Regions from separate parts of the Mesorhizobium sp. ISC15 genome, predicted to be linked through region 1. Evidence: riboswitches for the same ligand, from Rfam matches in the RefSeq annotation. Region 1 holds a riboswitch; each other region holds the start of a gene.
The links. A riboswitch is a leader RNA that binds a small molecule or an ion and turns the genes downstream of it on or off. The one in region 1 is predicted to bind cobalamin.

Region 1 (4,205 bases):
GGCCAGCTCGTTGTTGATCTCGAGGAAGAAAGGGTCATTCGCCCCCACCGGCTTTCCGGTGCTGGGGTCGAGAATGCCTTTTGGCTTCGGCGCGACGAGCGTGCCGGAATTGTCGCTCAATCCCATTCCAGCGCTCCTTTCTTCCATTCATAGGCAAAGCCGATGGTCAGCACCGCCAAAAACACCATCATCGACCAGAAACCGAGCATGCCGATCTGGCTGAAAGACACGGCCCATGGAAACAGGAAGGCCACTTCCAGATCGAAGATGATGAACAGGATCGACACCAGATAGAAGCGGATGTCGAACTTCATGCGGGCGTCGTCGAACGAGTTGAAACCGCATTCATAGGCGGAAAGCTTTTCCGGATCGGGGTTGCGGTAGGCCACCAGGAAGGGTGCGGCAAGCAGCGCCAGGCCGACGACCAGCGCCACGCCGATGAACAGGACGATGGGCAGGTACGAACTCAACAACGCGTTCATGCTGCGGCTTTCCGTTGGCGGCCAATCCACTCTGATTACAGCACCGGACCCACTTGCGGAAGCGTGACAGTTTAACCACTGAACCGTTTTAGGGGGCTCTATGCTGCAACGCGGCGAGGGTTAGCGCAGGCCTTTCGGCGAAGCAAGTCAAACCTTGTTCAAAACACGGTGCTGGACGGCATATCCGGATAAACTGGTCCGATCTGCTCCTGTTTGATTTCCTTCACTTTTTACTCCACTTTTCTCTCCTGACATAGATGCCGCCAAAACCCTGCTAGCATGGCGCGGAATCATCGCCCCAACCTTTGGTCGAACGCCAACAGAGTGCCGTCTGCATGAAGGAAAAAATCTCGCTCGCCATGGCCCGGCGCATCGCGCTTGCCGCACAGGGGTTTGCCGACCCTCGCCCTAACGGCACGCCCGATCGCCGCCATCTGGCCCGTGTGCTTGGCCGTACCGGCCTGCTGCAGATCGATTCCGTCAGTGCGGTGGTGCGTGCCCACTATATGCCGCTCTATTCGCGGCTTGGCCCCTACCCGCTTGCGCTGCTCGACAACGCCGCCGTGACGCGCAAGCGCACGGTCTTCGAATACTGGGCGCATGAAGCCTCTTTTCTACCGGTCGAAACCTATCCGCTGATGCGCTGGCGCATGGAACGGGCCGAGCGCGGCGAGGAAATGTATAATGGGCTGGCCAAGTGGGGGCGCGAACGCACCACTTACATTGAAGACATTTATCGCGAGGTTGTATCGCGCGGCCCGCTCGCCGCGTCGGCTCTCGAAGGCCAAAAGGGAAACGGCGGTTGGTGGGGCTGGAGCGACGCCAAGCACGCTTTTGAATGGCTGTTCTGGGCCGGCCGCATCACCACGGCATCACGTCGTGGCTTCGAGCGGCTTTATGATCTGCCGGAACGGGTGCTGCCGCCGGCAATACTCAGCTTGCCGGTGCCCTCCCCTGAGGATGCGCATCGCGAATTGCTGCGCATCTCCGCCCGCGCCCACGGCGTCGCGACAGCGGGAGACCTGCGCGACTATTTTCGTCTCTCTCCCGCCGACATCAAGGGCCGCATCGAGGAACTGGTCGAGGCAGGTGATCTTTTGCCGGTTCGCGTCGAAGGTTGGGACAAGCCTGCCTATCTGCACAAGGACGCCCGTTTTCCGCGCCGGATCGAGGCGCGCGCACTGCTCGCGCCGTTCGATCCTGTCGTCTTCGAGCGGTCGCGTACGGAAAGGCTGTTCGACTTCCGCTATCGCATCGAGATCTACACCCCTGCCGAAAAGCGCCAATACGGCTATTATGTGCTGCCGTTCCTGCTCGGCGAAAGGATCGTGGCGCGCCTCGACCTCAAGGCCGACCGCCCCGCCGGCGTGCTGCGCGTCCATGCCGCCTATGCCGAGCCCGGCGCGCCGACGCAAACTGCCGATGAATTGTTCGAGGAGTTGAAGCTGATGCAGGGCTGGCTCGGCCTGGAACGCATCGAGGTGACGCCTGCGGGTGACCTGGGCCAACCCCTTGCCGACATTGCCGCCTCGTAGACGTGCGTTGACACGACTGCCTCCACAAGCCTAAATCCGGTCCAGACGGTCTCCTCTCGGCAAAGGGAGGAGCCAAGAGGGAATGCGGTGCGAAATTCCGATTTCAAATCCGCGGCTGTCCCCGCAACTGTAAGCGACGAGCCAAGGCCGAAAACCACTGGGACGGTCCCGGGAAGGCGGCACCAAGGCGATGACCCGCGAGCCAGGAGACCTGCCGTCTAGGACATAAGAATCCGATCGCCTGGCGGGTTTTCCGGGCAAGGAGCCTGATTTGGAACGCGACAGCAGTTTTTCGGCTGAGACAGCGGGCGTATTGTCCGGCGATTGTGATGCCTTGGCCGGCGTTACCGTGATCATCTGCGCCTCCTGCCGCAATGAGACCGGCTCCGATGGCCATCCCCGCGCCGGCGAACTGCTTGCTGAAGACACGCGCCGCGCCGCTTCAGGCGAAAATATCCGCATCCGCACCGTCGAATGCCTCGGCAACTGCAAGCGCCGGCTGAGCGCCGCGATCCTGCGCGACGGCTGCTGGAGCTATGTCTTCGGCGACCTGACCGCGACAAGCGGCGCCGATCTCGTCGCTGGCGCAAAGCTCTTCGCCACCTCGACCGACGGCCTCATTCCATGGCGCGGCCGCCCCGATTGCCTGAAGCGCGGCCTCGTCGCCCGCATCCCTCCCCTCGACCTTTTGAAGGACCAGATATGAACGCTTCCGTCTCCCGCGTGCCCTGCACCGTCATCACCGGCTTCCTCGGCGCCGGCAAGACGACGCTGATCCGCCATCTGCTCGAAAACGCCGGGGGCAAGCGGCTGGCCATCATAGTCAACGAGTTCGGCGACATCGGCATCGACGGCGAGATCCTGAGAGGCTGCGGCATCGACACCTGCCCGGAGGAGAACATCGTCGAGCTGGCCAATGGCTGCATCTGCTGCACCGTCGCCGATGATTTCGTCCCGGCGCTCGATCAGATCCTGTCGCTGACGCCGAGGGTCGACCATATCCTGATCGAAACCTCCGGCCTCGCTCTGCCCAAGCCGCTGGTCCAGGCCTTCCAGTGGCCGACGGTCAAGAGCCGGGTGACGGTCGACGGCGTCATCGCCGTCGTCGACGGACCGGCGCTGGCTGATGGCCGCGTCGCCAACGACATGGACGCCCTGCAGGCGCAGCGCGCGCAGGACGAGACGCTCGACCACGACGATCCGGTCGAGGAGGTGTTCGAGGACCAACTGGCTTGCGCCGACCTGATCATATTGTCGAAGAGCGACCTGATGGACGCCGCCGGCTCAGCACGCGCCAATGCCATCATCGGCGAGCACACCGCGCGCGCCGTCAAGATCGTGCCGACCTCGCAGGGCAAGGTCGATCCGTCTGTGCTGCTCGGCCTCGGCCTTGCCGTCGAGGACGACATCGAGAACCGCAAGACCCATCACGACGACGAGCTCGACCACGAGCACGACGATTTTGACTCGTTCGTCATCGATATTCCGTCGATCGCCAATCCCGATGAGCTGGCTTTGCGCGTCGCCACCGCGGCGGAGGAAGAAAACGTTTTGCGCGTCAAGGGTTTCGTCGAGGTCGGCGGCAAGCCGATGCGGCTGTTGCTGCAGGCCGTCGGTCCGCGCGTCAATCACTATTACGACCGCGCCTGGACCGCCGACGACGACCGCCGCTCGCGCCTCGTCGTCATTGGCCTGAAAGGGCTGAACCGCCCGGCAATCGAGCGTATCCTCGCCGGCTGACCTCAGGCACGAGCCGCGATGCACATCCTCACCACAACATCCGCCTCGCTCGACGATCTCGCCGAGCCTGTCGATCTCAGGCAGACGCCTGCGGATATCGTGGCGCTGTCCTTCACCGACAGCGATCTGGCCGGCTTGGCGGCGGCGTGGAAGGCGGACGCGGATCGCCTGCCGTCGATGCGGCTGGCGGCTCTACGCGATCTGCGCCATCCGATGTCCGTCGATCTCTGGATCGACAGCGTCGCCCGCCACGCGAAGGTTATTTTGGTTCGTATCCTCGGCGGTTACGACTGGTGGCGCTACGGCTGCGACCAGCTCGCCTCGACCGCCCGCGCGCGTGGCATAAAACTGGCGCTGCTGCCCGGCGAATGCCGCGACGAGGATCTGCGGCTAATCGAATGCTCGACGCTGCCGCGCGACGAATTGGACGGGCTGCTCGGCTATTTCC
Region 2 (4,205 bases), 1.4 Mb from region 1:
TGGACCAACGACGTGCTCACCTCAGCGCGCCGCATCTACGAGGCATCAGGATTCAAGCTGGCCGACGAGGAGCGCCATCACGCCTTCGGCAAGGATCTGGTCGGCCAGAACTGGAACCTGGAGCTGTAACGTCTTTCCCTTCTCCCCTTGTGGGAGAAGGTGGATCGGCGCGCAGCGCCGAGACGGTTGAGGGGTGCTGGACGGAACGCCATCGGCGCCAGGCTGGAGCACCCCTCATCCGTCGCCTTCGGCGACACCTTCTCCCACAAGGGGAGAAGGCAAAAACCGGGCGGAGCGCGCCTCGACAATGATCTCCAACACAAGCTGGAAGCATCATTTGTCTGAAGCAATTGCCCTTGGCTGGCCGCGCTTCACCCCTTCACCGGTATCCAGATTTCCAGCCCGCCATTGCCGCTGCGTGGATCGAATTCGGGGCCGTAGCGCTCGAATTCGGGCGCATCGGCGATCTCGTGCCCGGAGGCCGGCAGCCATTTGTTCCAGATCGTGTTGACCGTGCGGCGGATGGTCGAGATGTGGTCACGATGGGCGAACACGGCGTATTTCTGCGCCGGCACGCGCACGCGCGAAAACTCCCTCGGCAGGTCCGAAAAATCGGACACCTCGACGCCGGCGATGTAGTCGAAATTGCCGGTGTCGTCGCCGTTGACGCAGACGCCATAGGCGACGTCGCCGATCTCGCCTGGAATATTGCCGATATACGGGCCGAACCGCTGCCATTGCATCGGGATGCCGGCGCTGGTTTCGCAGCTGTAGCGTTCGCCGAGACCGGCGATGAGAAACGGCCGGCTGGTCTCAAAACGCGGCGGCTCGAGATTGGTGAGGAAGGACTGGTCCATCAGGATCGGCTCCACGAGAGCGAGATTGTCGAGCGAGCCTTGCGCGCGCACCAGTTCCGGCGTGGTGCCGAATTGGTCGCGGAAGGCGCGGGTGAAGGCCTCATGCGAGGCGTAGCCGGCGTCGAGCGCGACCGAGAGGATGTCGGGTGCGCCGGCGGCGAGCCTGCGCGCCGCTTCGGTCAGCCGGCGAGAACGCATGTAGCCCATCACCGAACGGCCGGTCGCAGCCCCAAAGGCCCGCGTCACGTGAAAGCGCGACACGCCGCTGCTCTTGGCGACATCGGCGAGCGAGACGGATTCCGGCAGATGGCTTTCGACGAACCACAGCGCTTTCTCGGTCGGGTTCATATGGCTCCTCGCATTTGGCCCAGTCTTCGCATTTGGCCCAGTCTTCGCATTTGGCAAAGTCATGGTGCCGCTTCCTGGTGGAGGCAGTTTGATCGAAATTGCGCACCGCGCAAATCGCGAGCGACGGCGGCCGGCAAGTCGAAGGCGTCGGGCGAAAGAGCTTGACAGGAGCAAGCGGCGTCTTTTAAATGGTAACGTTATTACATAACGAGATTCGTATGGCTCTTTCTGACAAGACCCTTCGCTCCAGCGGCTGTTTCAACCCTGGAAATTTATTGCGCTGTGATTGGCGGAAAACTAGGGTGCCTGGGTGATGGTCCCCGAGTCGAAAGGCAAGGGGTGAAAAGGGAACACGGTGAGATCTTCGGATCGAGGCCGTGGCTGCCCCCGCAACTGTAAGCGGTTAGCAAAATCCGAAATGCCACTGGCCGGCAAGGCTGGGAAGGCAGGATGGCGCAAAGACCCGCGAGCCAGGAGACCTGCCATCAGCATGAGTTGACCGGACGGGGTGTGCCGGGAGGAGACGTGGACATCGGTCTTGTCGGCCGGTCCGTCCAGCTTCCTTCCGTCGCCATTGAGAAAGTGACGGTAAGTTGGACGCCTCCCAGCCTCTTCTTGAAGCGCGTGAGCTGAGCGCGACGGCGAATGGCCAATGCCTGGTCAGCGCGGTCAGCCTTTCGGTGGCGGCGGGCGATCGCCTCGCAATCATCGGTCCCAACGGCGCCGGCAAGACGACGCTGTTGCGCATGCTATGTGGCACCCTGCGGCCAAGCGCGGGAGATGTGAGATTTTCCGGACGCCGGCTGGAGACGTTTTCGGCCGCCGAGCGGGCGCTGCACATGGCTGTCGTCGGCCAGACCGATCAGCCTGATCCGCGGCTTGCCGTGATCGACTACGTCGAGCTTGGCCGCGTCCCGCATGCCGGCTTGCGACGGAGGAGCGAGCAACGCGACATCGCCGTCGAAGCGCTTCGCAGAACCGGCCTGCTGCCGCTGCTCGGCCGCACGATCGGCTCGCTATCGGGTGGCGAGCGGCAACGCGCCCAGCTGGCACGCGCCGTTGCCCAGGAGCCAAAAATCCTGTTCCTCGATGAACCGACCAATCATCTCGATCCGCGCGCCCGCAGCGAGCTTCTCGAACTCGTGTCGCAGTTTGGCATGACCGTCGTGGCGGTGCTTCATGATCTGTCGCTGGTCACGCCATTTGCCACCAGGGTCGCGGTGATGAACGAGGCCCGCCTGCAGGCGTTTGCCGGTCCGCGCGAGGCGCTGACCAAGCAGTTGATCCGCCAGATTTTCGGCGTCGACGTGCTTCGGCTGCGCCATCCCACCGAAGACCGCGAACTCACGGTATTCGACGTTCCGAACCGTGCCTCTTCACATTCCGATTTGACCAAGGAGCAATATTCGTGAAACGCCTCGCATTGTCTTTCGCCTCCCTCCTGTTTGCCCAGACCGCCTTCGCTTTCCCGGTGACCGCCTTTGCTTTCCCGGTAACTGTAGACAGCTGCGGCACGCCGCTGACGTTCGACGCCGCGCCGAAGCGCGCCATCATCCAGGATATGAACATGGCCGAGATGGCCTTCGCGCTGGGGCTGCAACCGTCGATCCTCGGCCTGACCGGCATCACCGGATGGTACAAGGTCGGTCCGGAATTCAAGGCCGAGCAGGGCTCGATCCCGGAACTCGCGCCGAAATATCCGACACTTGAAAACCTCGTCGCGGTCGAGCCCGATTTCTTCTTCGCCGGCTGGTATTACGGCATGAAGCCGGGCGGCGAGGTGACGCCCGATACGCTGGCGCCGCACGGCATCAAGACGCTGGTGCTGACGGAAAGCTGCGTCCATCTCGACAACAACCGCCCCGCCGCCTCGATGGACCTGCTCTACGACGACATCGAAAAGCTGGGCAGGATTTTCGACAAGGAAGCCGAGGCGAAAAAACTTGTTTCGGACTGGAAAGCGCAACTCGCCGATATCACGGCGAAGGTTGGCGACCACAAGGGAACGCGCGTATTTCTTTACGACTCCGGCGAAGACAAACCCTTCACATCAGGCAAGTTCGCGATCCCCAGCGCCATGATCGCCGCTGCCGGCGGCGACAACATCATGGCCGACATGCAGACGAGCTGGGGCAATACGGATTGGGAAACGGTCGCCTCCCGCAATCCGCAGTTCCTGATCCTGCTCGATTACCAGGACGGTGGCGGCTACAGGAAACTGCTCGATTTCCTCAAAGTTCATCCGGCGATGAAGGAAACCGACGCGGTCAGGAATGAGCGCTTCGTCGCGCTGCGCTATGCCGAGCTGACGCCCGGGCCAGCCAACATCGAGGCGATCGGCAAGATCGCCAGGGCGATGCACCCGGAAGCTTTCTGAGCTTGCGCCGCAGGGCGTTCGAATTGGCAATGATAGCAGGAGCAGTGGCGATTGCCACTCTTGCACTGCTGTCGATCGCCTATGGATCGACGGTCATAGCGTTGAGCGACGTGGTTGCCGCGCTCGGACATGCGGCCGGACTGGACGGAGACATCGTGCCCGGTCCGGTCGGCAAAATCGTTGTCGATCTCAGGCTGCCGCGCACGATCATGGCCATCTGTGTCGGCGCCGGGCTGGGCGTCATCGGCGCGCTGCTGCAGACGGTAACGCGCAACGACCTCGCCGATCCGTTCCTGTTCGGCCTGTCGTCCGGTGCCGCGGCCGGCGCGGTTTCCGTTATCACCATTTTTGGCGACCATTTCGGCATCTGGACGTTGCCGGTCGCTGCCTTCACCGGCGGCATTTTGGCCGCCGGCATCGTGCTGTTGCTGGTTTCGCGGGTGAGGGGGCAAGGCCCCGAACGGCTGATATTGGCCGGGCTTGCCGTATCGTTCATGTTCACCGCCTTGACCAACTATCTCGTCTTTGCCGGTGACCAGCGCGCCGCCCACTCGGTGCTGTTCTGGACGATGGGCGGGCTCGGGCTGGCGCGGTGGGACAATGTCGGACTGGCTGCTCTGGGC
Region 3 (4,205 bases), 3.3 Mb from region 1:
TGCCGAGCAGTTGTTGTTTGGCGAAGCCAAAAACAAGAGCGGCGGGGCAAAGCCCGCCGCTCTTGTGCATTCAGGTTGCTGTTAGAGCGACGTGCGTCCAAGTGGACGCACAAAGTACGCTCTAACACTTTGAACCTACGCATCGTGCTTTCCGAAAATCGATTCCGATTTTCGGGCCGATGCGCTAGCGGCCGAACAGGTTCCGGTCGCTGCCCTGCGGGGCGGACTTCTCTACGTCGCCCGACGAATTGAGCAGCTTGTAGATCGGCGAACCGGTGTTGCGTACCGAAGACGTCTGCGTGTTGTCGACGTTGACGGTCGCCTGCTTGTTGATGTCGGTCCCGCCAACATTGTCGTTGTTGGCAAAGGCGCTGCCGGCAGCAAGCAAAAGCGCGGCGGCGGTAAGAACGATCTTCTTCATTTCAGTGCTCCTGGATTTTCGTATCCCATCAGCGCGGCAGGCAAATGCCGCCGCTGCTGTTGGAACTGGCTGTTAGTTGTTGCCGAAGAGGTTACGGTCGCTGCCGTGGACGGGTTTCTCGTCGGCCGGAACCGGATTCTGCGCCGAAGCGGAATTCTGAACCGAAGCCGTGTACGAGCTGTCGGCCGCAGCGGCCGGCTGGTTGGCGCCGTTCGATCCATAGTTGTCGCTACCGGCAAAAGCGCTGCCGGAGATGGCCAGAATGGCGGCGGTGGCAAGAACAATCTTCTTCATTTCCAATACTCCTGAATTTCTAAAGATCCCTAGCGGCGGACCTGCCGCCGCTCTGTCTTCTTGTTTGACCATGATCTTTTCCGAAAACCGGTTTCCACTTTTTGGGACCATGGTCTGGGATCAGCTGTTAATTGTTGCCGAAAAGGTTGCGGTCGGCGCCCTGGACGGCGGGCTTTTCAGCGTGAGCCGGCTTCTGAATGGAAGCCGTGTACGAGCTGTCGACCGCAGCGGCCGGCTGGTTGGCGCCGTTGGACCCATAATGGTCGCTGCCGGCAAAGGCGCTGCCGGTGATGGCCAGAACGGCGACGGCAGTAAGAGCAATCTTTTTCATTTTTGGTACTCCAGTATCTTAGTTTTCCGTCCGGCTAGCGGCGTGTCTTGGAAGGAATTCGCGTCGTTCGGACAGCCCCGATGTGGGAAGGCCATCCCGCAGATTCCAATCACGAAGTTGTTCCGTGTGGACCAAGAATCTACACCTTGAAATTGTACCAGACGCTTCTACAGGCGCTGCTTTATCTTTTATTTTCAAAGCTTTATGCCAAAGTCGCCATTTGACGATTTGACGGATTGGCGGACCTGCGTTCACAGCGTCATGCACGCATTGTCAACAGAAACGAACCGTTCGGTTCGATTTTAGGAGCGGCTAATAGTCACTTTTGGAAACTGTTAACCTTCTTTGCCTCCGCCGCGGGTCGGAATTCGATGTCACGGCGGCCGACAATGGTGGCCGAAAAAATGGGTTTCAGCCCTGCAATTACCAACCTGCACGTTTCGCGGGCCGTGTCGCGCCGCATGGATACGATGTCGCTTTCATGCCGACAGTCAGCTGGCCGTCATGATTAGATGACGCCATCTCAGGTGCCGCTTGGTGACGACGAAGCGGAGAATTGGGAAGCCGGTCAAATCCCGGCGCTGCCCCCGCAACGGTGGTGGAGTTCAAGTCGCAACGGGAGACCACTGGGCCACAAGCCTGGGAAGGTGTCGCGACTGTCCGCAAGGACACTCCAGAGCCCGGAAACCAGCCCGAGGTGTCTAGACTCGACTGATCGCGGTGGGCGGTCAAGAGGTGGATGATGCATGTCTGGCCTGTCGCCGGCGTGCAAGCGATCCTTCCTCAATCACCACCAGTTCAGTCTTTGGAGCGACATGCGTCCATCTGGACGCATAAAGTACGCTCCAAGAATTTGAATTGCGCATCGTGCTTTCCGAAATCGATTCCGATTTCGGGCCGATGCGACGGCTATGAGGACAGGACATGGATTCGCGCAACGACATGCTGAGGCTCTTGCACGGCCGCAGGCAAGGCTATTCGCTCGAGCAGCCCTTCTACACCGATCCCGATTTCTTCAAGCTCGACATGGAGCTGATCTGGTATCGCGATTGGCTGTTCATCGGCCACGATTGCGAGTTGCCGAAGCCGGGCAGCTACATCACCGCCCAGATCGGCGACTATCCGGTCGTGCTGGTCCGCGACCAGCAAGGCAAGATCAATGCCTTCCACAATTCCTGCCGGCATCGCGGCAGCCGCGTCTGCAACGCCGACAAGGGCACGGCGGCAAAGCTCGTCTGCCCCTATCACCAGTGGACCTACGAGCTAGACGGCCGGCTCCTGTTCGCCCGCCAGATGGCGGACGGCTTCGACAAGAGCCAGTTCGGCCTCAAGCCGGTGGCTTGCGAAAGTGTCGGCGGCTACATCTTCATCTGCCTGGCCAAGGAGCCCGCCGATTTCGCGCCGATGCGCGCCATGATCGAGCCTTACCTGCTGCCGCACCGGCTGCGCGAGGCAAAGGTCGCCTTCGAATCGACCATCGTCGAGAAGGGCAATTGGAAGCTCGTCTGGGAGAACAACCGCGAGTGCTATCATTGCGCCGGCAATCATCCGGAACTGTGCAAGACATTCCCGGAAGCGCCGACCGTGACCGGCGTGCAGGGCGCCGACAGCGATCCTGAGATGCTGGCGCACTGGGCGAAATGCGAGGCGGCGGGCCTGCCGAGCAAGTTCCGCATCGATCCGGCCGGGCAATACCGCGCCACCCGCGCACCGCTGCTGCGCGACGCTGTCAGCTATACGATGACGGGAAGACGCGCCGTGAAGAAGAACCTTTCCGACAGCGTTTCGACCGACCGTGTCGGCTCGCTGCTGCTCTATCACTATCCGACGACCTGGAACCACATCCTCGGCGATCATGCGGTCACCTTCCGCGTGTTGCCGATCAGCGCCACGGAAACCGCCGTGACAACCAAATGGCTCGTCCATAAGGACGCGGTCGAAGGCGTCGATTACGACCTTGCCGAACTCACCCATGTATGGACCGAGACCAACGACCAGGACCGCCGCATCGTCGAGGAAAACGCCTTCGGCATCCTGTCGCCGGCCTATGAGCCCGGCCCTTATTCGGAACTGCATGAGGGCGGCGTCATCCAGTTCGTCGAATGGTACGCCTCCTTCATCGGACCGCGCCTTGCCGAGGACGGCCGGCCGGCGTTGCGCAGCGTCGCCTAGAGAAAGGTGAGAGGGATGAATGCGATGACGGACCTCGGGCTCTATCGCCATCTCGACGAAATGGCGCCCTGGAACGACCGGCTGCAGGTGCTGGAGGTGATCGGCGTCAGCGACGAGGCGCCCGACGTGAAGACCTTCACCTTCCGCTCCGACAACCAGACCTGGTTCCGCTATAAGCCGGGCCAATTCGTGACGCTGGAACTGCCGACCTCCGACGGCCCGCTGATGCGGACCTATACGCTGTCTTCCTCGCCGTCGCGGCCGTTCTCGATCGCGGTGACGGTGAAGGCGCAAGCCGGCAGTCTCGGCACGCGCTGGATGTTCGACAATCTGAAGCCCGGCGTTCACGTGAAGGCTTATGGTCCGACGGGCGACTTTTCGCTGCACAGCCATCCCGCGGCCAAGTATCTGTTCATTTCGGCCGGCTCCGGCGTGACGCCGATGATGTCGATGCTGCGCTGGCTGAACGATTGCGCGCCATGGACCGATGTCGGCTTCGTCAACTGTGCACGAAAGCCCGAGGAGATCATCTTCCGCAAGGAGCTCGAACTGCTCGGCAGCCGCATGCCGGGTCTGACGCTTGGCTTCATGATCGAGGAACGGTCCAGCCGCGAGGGTTGGTTCGGCCATATGGGCCGGATCGACGCGATACGGCTGCCGCTGCTGGCGCCAGACTTCCGCGAGCGCGAAATCTTCTGCTGCGGCCCCGACCCGTTTATGCGTGCGGTGCGGCAGATGCTGGAGGCCACCGGCTTCGACATGGGCAACTATCATCAGGAGAGCTTTGCGGCCCCGATGGTGGAGGAAATACCGGCCCCGTTCGGTTCGCCGGCAGAGGGTGGGCCGGCAGAGGGCGGGGTCGAAATACCTGCCGAAGCCGCAACGCCAGTCCGCTTTTCGCTTTCGGATGTCGATGCCGACTGCGTTGCCGGCCAGACCGTGCTGCAGACGGCGCGCGCTTCGGGCGTGCGCATCCCGGCGGCCTGC
Region 4 (4,205 bases), on a different contig from region 1:
GCCATGCCATAGAATCTGGGCGTCACGCTCAGAAGGCTTCGGGATGCATCGCCTTGGCGATCTTGTCGATCGCTTCGATATTGGCTGGACCGGGCGTCAGCTCGGCATAGCGTAGTGCTACGAAGCGCTCGTTCTTCACCGCATCGGTCTCCTTCATCGCCGGATGCGCCTTCAGGAAATCGAGCAGTTTCTGGTAACCGGCATCGTCCTGATAATCGAGCAGGATCAGGAACTCTGGATTGCGGGTGGCAACCGTTTCCCAATCCGCGTTGCCCCAGCTCGTCTCCATGTCGGCCATGATGTTCTCGCCGCCCGCGGCCGAGATCATGGCAGTCGGGATGGCGAACTTGCCGGCGGTGAAAGGCTTGTCCTCGCCGGAATCGTAGAGGAACACCCGCGTGCCCTTGTTGTCTCCGACCTTGGCCGTGATGTCGGCAAGCCTCTCTTTCCAGCCGGCGACCAGTTTTCCTGCCTCGACTTCCTTGCCGAAGACTTTGCCGAGCTTTTCCACGTCGCCATAGAGCAGGTCCATCGACGAAGCCGGCCGGTTCTTGTCGAGATGGACGCAGCTTTCGGTCAGCACCAGTGTCTTGATACCGTGCGGGGAAAGCGTGTCGGGTGTCACATCGCCGCCCGGCTTCATACCGTAATACCAGCCGGCGAAGAAGAAGTCGGGCTCGACCGAAATCAGGTTCTCCAGCGTCGGATATTTGGGAGCAAGCTCGGGGATCGAGCCCTGTTCGGCCGTGAACTCAGGCCCGACCTTGTACCAGCCCGTAATGCCGGTCAGGCCGACGATGGAGGGCTGCAGGCCGAGCGCAAAGGCCATTTCGGTCATGTTGAGGTCATGGATAACGGCGCGCTTCGGCGCAGCATCGAAAGTCAGCGGCGTGCCGCAACTGTCGACGGTCACCGGGAAGGCCCAGCCGGCGGAGGTGACAAGCGTAGCGGCAAGACAGATGAGAAGACGTTTCAAGTGCAAATCCTCCAGTGGATCAGGGGTAGACGGAAAGGCGGATGGGAATGTCAAAGATCGTGAGTTCACGGTCCTCCACGGGGTGCGGCAGACGCAGCACGTCGACGGAAAAGACTTCGCGAACGAGGGCCGGCGTCAGCGTCCTGGCCGGTGAATCGAGGCCAACCAGACGTCCCCCGTTCATCACCGCGACACGGGAGGCGAACGGAGCGACAAGCGACAGATCATGCAGGACGGCGACAACCGCGACACCCAGTTCCGCGACCAGTTCCAGAATCTCCGCCCGCGCCCGGGGGTCGAGATGGTTGGTGGGCTCGTCAAGGAAAAGAACCTTCGGCTCCTGCGCGATGGCGCGGGCGATCTGGGCACGCTGGCGCTCCCCGCCCGACAGCGAGCCGATCACGCGGTCAAGCATTTTCAACATGCCCGTCCGCTTCAGAGCCTCGACGACAATGTCGCGTTCCTCGCTCCTTCTCCGCAAGCCGACATGCGGAACCCTGCCAAGCTCGACATAGTCTATCACCGCAAGGCGCGGATCCGGTTGGTCAGACTGGCCGACCACGGCGATCTTGCGGGCACGATCGATAGCGGCGAGATGGTCGAGACGGCGGCCTCCAAGCCTGATCTCACCCAAACCCGGCCGAACCATTCCCGCGAGCATCCTGAGCAGCGTCGTCTTGCCGGCGCCGTTCGGCCCGATGATTGCCAGCCGGTCGCCCGCCTCCACCCTCAGGCTCACATCCTCGACCAGGCTTTGCCCTGCCAGGGAACGGAAACCGACATCGTGCGCCTCGAGCATGACGGTGCTCATCACGCGACCCGCGCGGCGAGGACCGCAGGAATGCGCGCCAGCGTCTTGCCGGCGAGACCAAGGGGACGCTCGCCCTCCCTGCACCAACCATTCGGCAGCCCATGATAGAGGTGTGCGAAGTCGATCAGGTGGGGAGCGTCACGGTCCGAATCGATGTCGCCGAAGAGGTAGCTGGCCTTGCCGCCGGCTGTGTAGGCAACGGTCAGCGGTCTGTCGCATCCGGCCATGCAGTCGGCTTCGGCTATGTGGAACCGGCGGCCCGGCTCCCCGTCCAGTACGGCATTCAGCATAGATATCAGTCGCAAGCCGGGGTTCCCGTCAATCGCACGCCGGCCGGGGCAGCGGATGCAGACGATGATGCTGTGCTCGGGACTGTGCCCTAAATCGACGCTCTCCATCCGTCACCTCCTCTTCAAGGCACGGAAGGATGGCGCGCATGACGGATTGAGGCCGCCTTCGAGCTTCCTCCCGGCACACCCCGTCCGGTCAATTCTCGCTGATGGCAGGTCTCCTGGCTCGCGGGTCTCAGCGCCATCCTGCCTTCCCGGCCTTCCGGCCAGTGGCGTGTCGGATTTTGCTCGCCGCTTACAGTTGCGGGGGCAGCCATGGCATTGGCCTGAAAGGCTTCACCATGTTCCCTTTTCACCCCGGCGCTTGCGCACCGCGGAACCATCGCGAAGAAGGCTATTGGAGTCGACACGTCGTTGCAACGGCGGTTCATCGCAGTCGCGAACTGGACATCCGCACAGTGCCTGGCAGCCAACCAGTGGACTGCGTTGCCAACATTTTCAGTCGGAAACCCAGCTAGAGCGTCAGCGCTCATGCAGCCTGCCTTTCCCAGCTCGGGAATGGATCCGGAAGATCGCGCCAGTGGCCGGGTATGAAGTTCTTTTCCTTGACGAGGCAGGCATCGAGGTCGGAGCGGATTTGGCGTTCATCCATCGGGTCGCAGCCGATGAAAACGATCTCTTGCCTTCGGTCTCCCCAGATCGGGTCGAGATAAGGTTTCATTGCGGCCTTCCATTCCGGATGATCCGGCCACTGGTTCTTCGGTACGGAGGCCCACCAAAGACCGCGCTTGCCGGTGCGGATCAGTGCTCCTGCTTGGCTGATTTCGCCGACATAGTGCGGACGCGTTGCCAGCCAGAAGAAGCCCTTCGCTCGCACAATGCCGGGCCAGGACTTGTTGATGAAGGCCTTGAGCTTCATCGGATCTAAGGGGCGGCGCTCGCGATAGACGAATGAGCGGATGCCGTATTCTTCGGTCTCGGGCACGTGGTCCTTGAAGCCGTTCAGTTCCTTGAACCAGAGCGGATGCTGCTCGGCCTTCTCGAAATCAAAACGGCCTGTGTTCAGAACCTTGTCCAGCGGGACCCGAGCGAAATCTGTCTCGATCAGTTCGGCGTCGGGATTGAGCGAGCGCACGATCGGAAGCAGCGCGTGTCGCCAACGATGCGCCAACGCCACGCCGCCGGTGAGAAGGTGTTTGTCGACTACGCCGGCGACACCATCGATATCGTCGACCCGATAACGGGCGAAGCTCAGGCTATGAAGTTGTTCGTCGGCGCATTGGGAGCCTCCAGCTATGTTTACTGCGAGGCTCGGCCGAGCGAAGGGCTGGGCGACTGGATCGGCTGCCATGTCGGCATGTTCGCCGCCTTCGGCGGAGTGGCGACCATCACGGTCTGCGACAATCTCAAGGCGGCTGTGACCAACCCCGACCGCTATGATCCCGGCCTCAACCGTACGTACCAGGATATGGCCCGGCACTATGGCACCACAATCCTGCCAGCCCGGCCGTACAAGGCCCGCGATAAGGCAAAAGTCGAAGTTTCGGTCCAAATTGCCCAGAGATGGGTGCTGGCGCGCCTTCGCAACCGCCGCTTCTTCAGCCTGGTTGAACTCAATCAGGCGATCGGTGAGCTGGTCGCCGATCTCAATGGGCGGATCATGCGGGCCTATGGTGTAGGGCGACGTGCGATGTGAAGGATAAGGCGACATCCAGATTTACGAGCAGTCGTCTTCGGCTGATCTTGTTGCTCCAGACCTTTGAGGGATCTGGAGGGGCAGATGAGGCGGCTCGACCTGGAGGCGCGCATGGCAATCAAGGCATTGGCGCGGGGCACAGCGAAGAGCGAGATTGCTCGTCTTCTTGGAGTGACTGAGGGAACGGTCCGTTACCACGTGGCCCGGATGAAGACCGGCGCGGTGGACGGTCGTTCACGGCAGCCTTTCAAGGCTGAAGCGTTGCGCGAGGCGATCGAGCACTGGCGCTCCCAGCAAACGAGCGTCGCACTCAACCTTGCTGCGCTTCACGAATGGTTGTGCGTGGAACATGGCTATGATGGCAGCCTCCGCTCCATCGAGCGGTTCTGGAAGAGCGCCTATCCAGCCCCGGCGCTCCGTGCGCGGCGCCGG

Region 2: it holds a riboswitch for cobalamin, as region 1 does, so the genes downstream of both, RPG13_RS17135 (ABC transporter ATP-binding protein) here and RPG13_RS23920 (DUF1636 family protein) in region 1, are expected to answer to the same signal.
Region 3: it holds a riboswitch for cobalamin, as region 1 does, so the genes downstream of both, RPG13_RS08200 (aromatic ring-hydroxylating oxygenase subunit alpha) here and RPG13_RS23920 (DUF1636 family protein) in region 1, are expected to answer to the same signal.
Region 4: it holds a riboswitch for cobalamin, as region 1 does, so the genes downstream of both, RPG13_RS32860 (DUF1636 family protein) here and RPG13_RS23920 (DUF1636 family protein) in region 1, are expected to answer to the same signal.

Annotation. Positions count from the first base shown of each region.
Region 1 covers NZ_JAVSPX010000001.1:4,979,468-4,983,672, forward strand. Annotated here, with positions in the region: gene RPG13_RS23905 (NuoB/complex I 20 kDa subunit family protein) at 1-126, opposite strand, end outside; gene RPG13_RS23910 (NADH-quinone oxidoreductase subunit A) at 117-482, opposite strand; gene RPG13_RS23915 (winged helix-turn-helix domain-containing protein) at 818-2,017, shown strand; cobalamin riboswitch at 2,047-2,250, shown strand; gene RPG13_RS23920 (DUF1636 family protein) at 2,289-2,723, shown strand; gene cobW (cobalamin biosynthesis protein CobW) at 2,720-3,757, shown strand; gene cobN (cobaltochelatase subunit CobN) at 3,776-4,205, shown strand, end outside.
Region 2 covers NZ_JAVSPX010000001.1:3,563,857-3,568,061, forward strand. Annotated here, with positions in the region: gene RPG13_RS17125 (bifunctional helix-turn-helix transcriptional regulator/GNAT family N-acetyltransferase) at 1-129, shown strand, start outside; gene RPG13_RS17130 (AraC family transcriptional regulator) at 372-1,205, opposite strand; cobalamin riboswitch at 1,503-1,706, shown strand; gene RPG13_RS17135 (ABC transporter ATP-binding protein) at 1,799-2,617, shown strand; gene RPG13_RS17140 (ABC transporter substrate-binding protein) at 2,614-3,582, shown strand; gene RPG13_RS17145 (FecCD family ABC transporter permease) at 3,612-4,205, shown strand, end outside.
Region 3 covers NZ_JAVSPX010000001.1:1,645,626-1,649,830, reverse strand. Annotated here, with positions in the region: gene RPG13_RS08215 (DUF680 domain-containing protein) at 185-421, opposite strand; gene RPG13_RS08210 (DUF680 domain-containing protein) at 494-715, opposite strand; gene RPG13_RS08205 (DUF680 domain-containing protein) at 843-1,046, opposite strand; cobalamin riboswitch at 1,555-1,756, shown strand; gene RPG13_RS08200 (aromatic ring-hydroxylating oxygenase subunit alpha) at 1,971-3,218, shown strand; gene RPG13_RS08195 (hybrid-cluster NAD(P)-dependent oxidoreductase) at 3,243-4,205, shown strand, end outside.
Region 4 covers NZ_JAVSPX010000002.1:5,672-9,876, reverse strand. Annotated here, with positions in the region: gene RPG13_RS32875 (FecCD family ABC transporter permease) at 1-5, opposite strand, end outside; gene RPG13_RS32870 (ABC transporter substrate-binding protein) at 29-976, opposite strand; gene RPG13_RS32865 (ABC transporter ATP-binding protein) at 996-1,787, opposite strand; gene RPG13_RS32860 (DUF1636 family protein) at 1,787-2,185, opposite strand; cobalamin riboswitch at 2,272-2,476, opposite strand; partial or broken gene RPG13_RS32855 (GTP-binding protein) at 2,607-3,233, opposite strand; partial or broken gene istA (IS21 family transposase) at 3,219-3,761, shown strand; gene istA (IS21 family transposase) at 3,885-4,205, shown strand, end outside.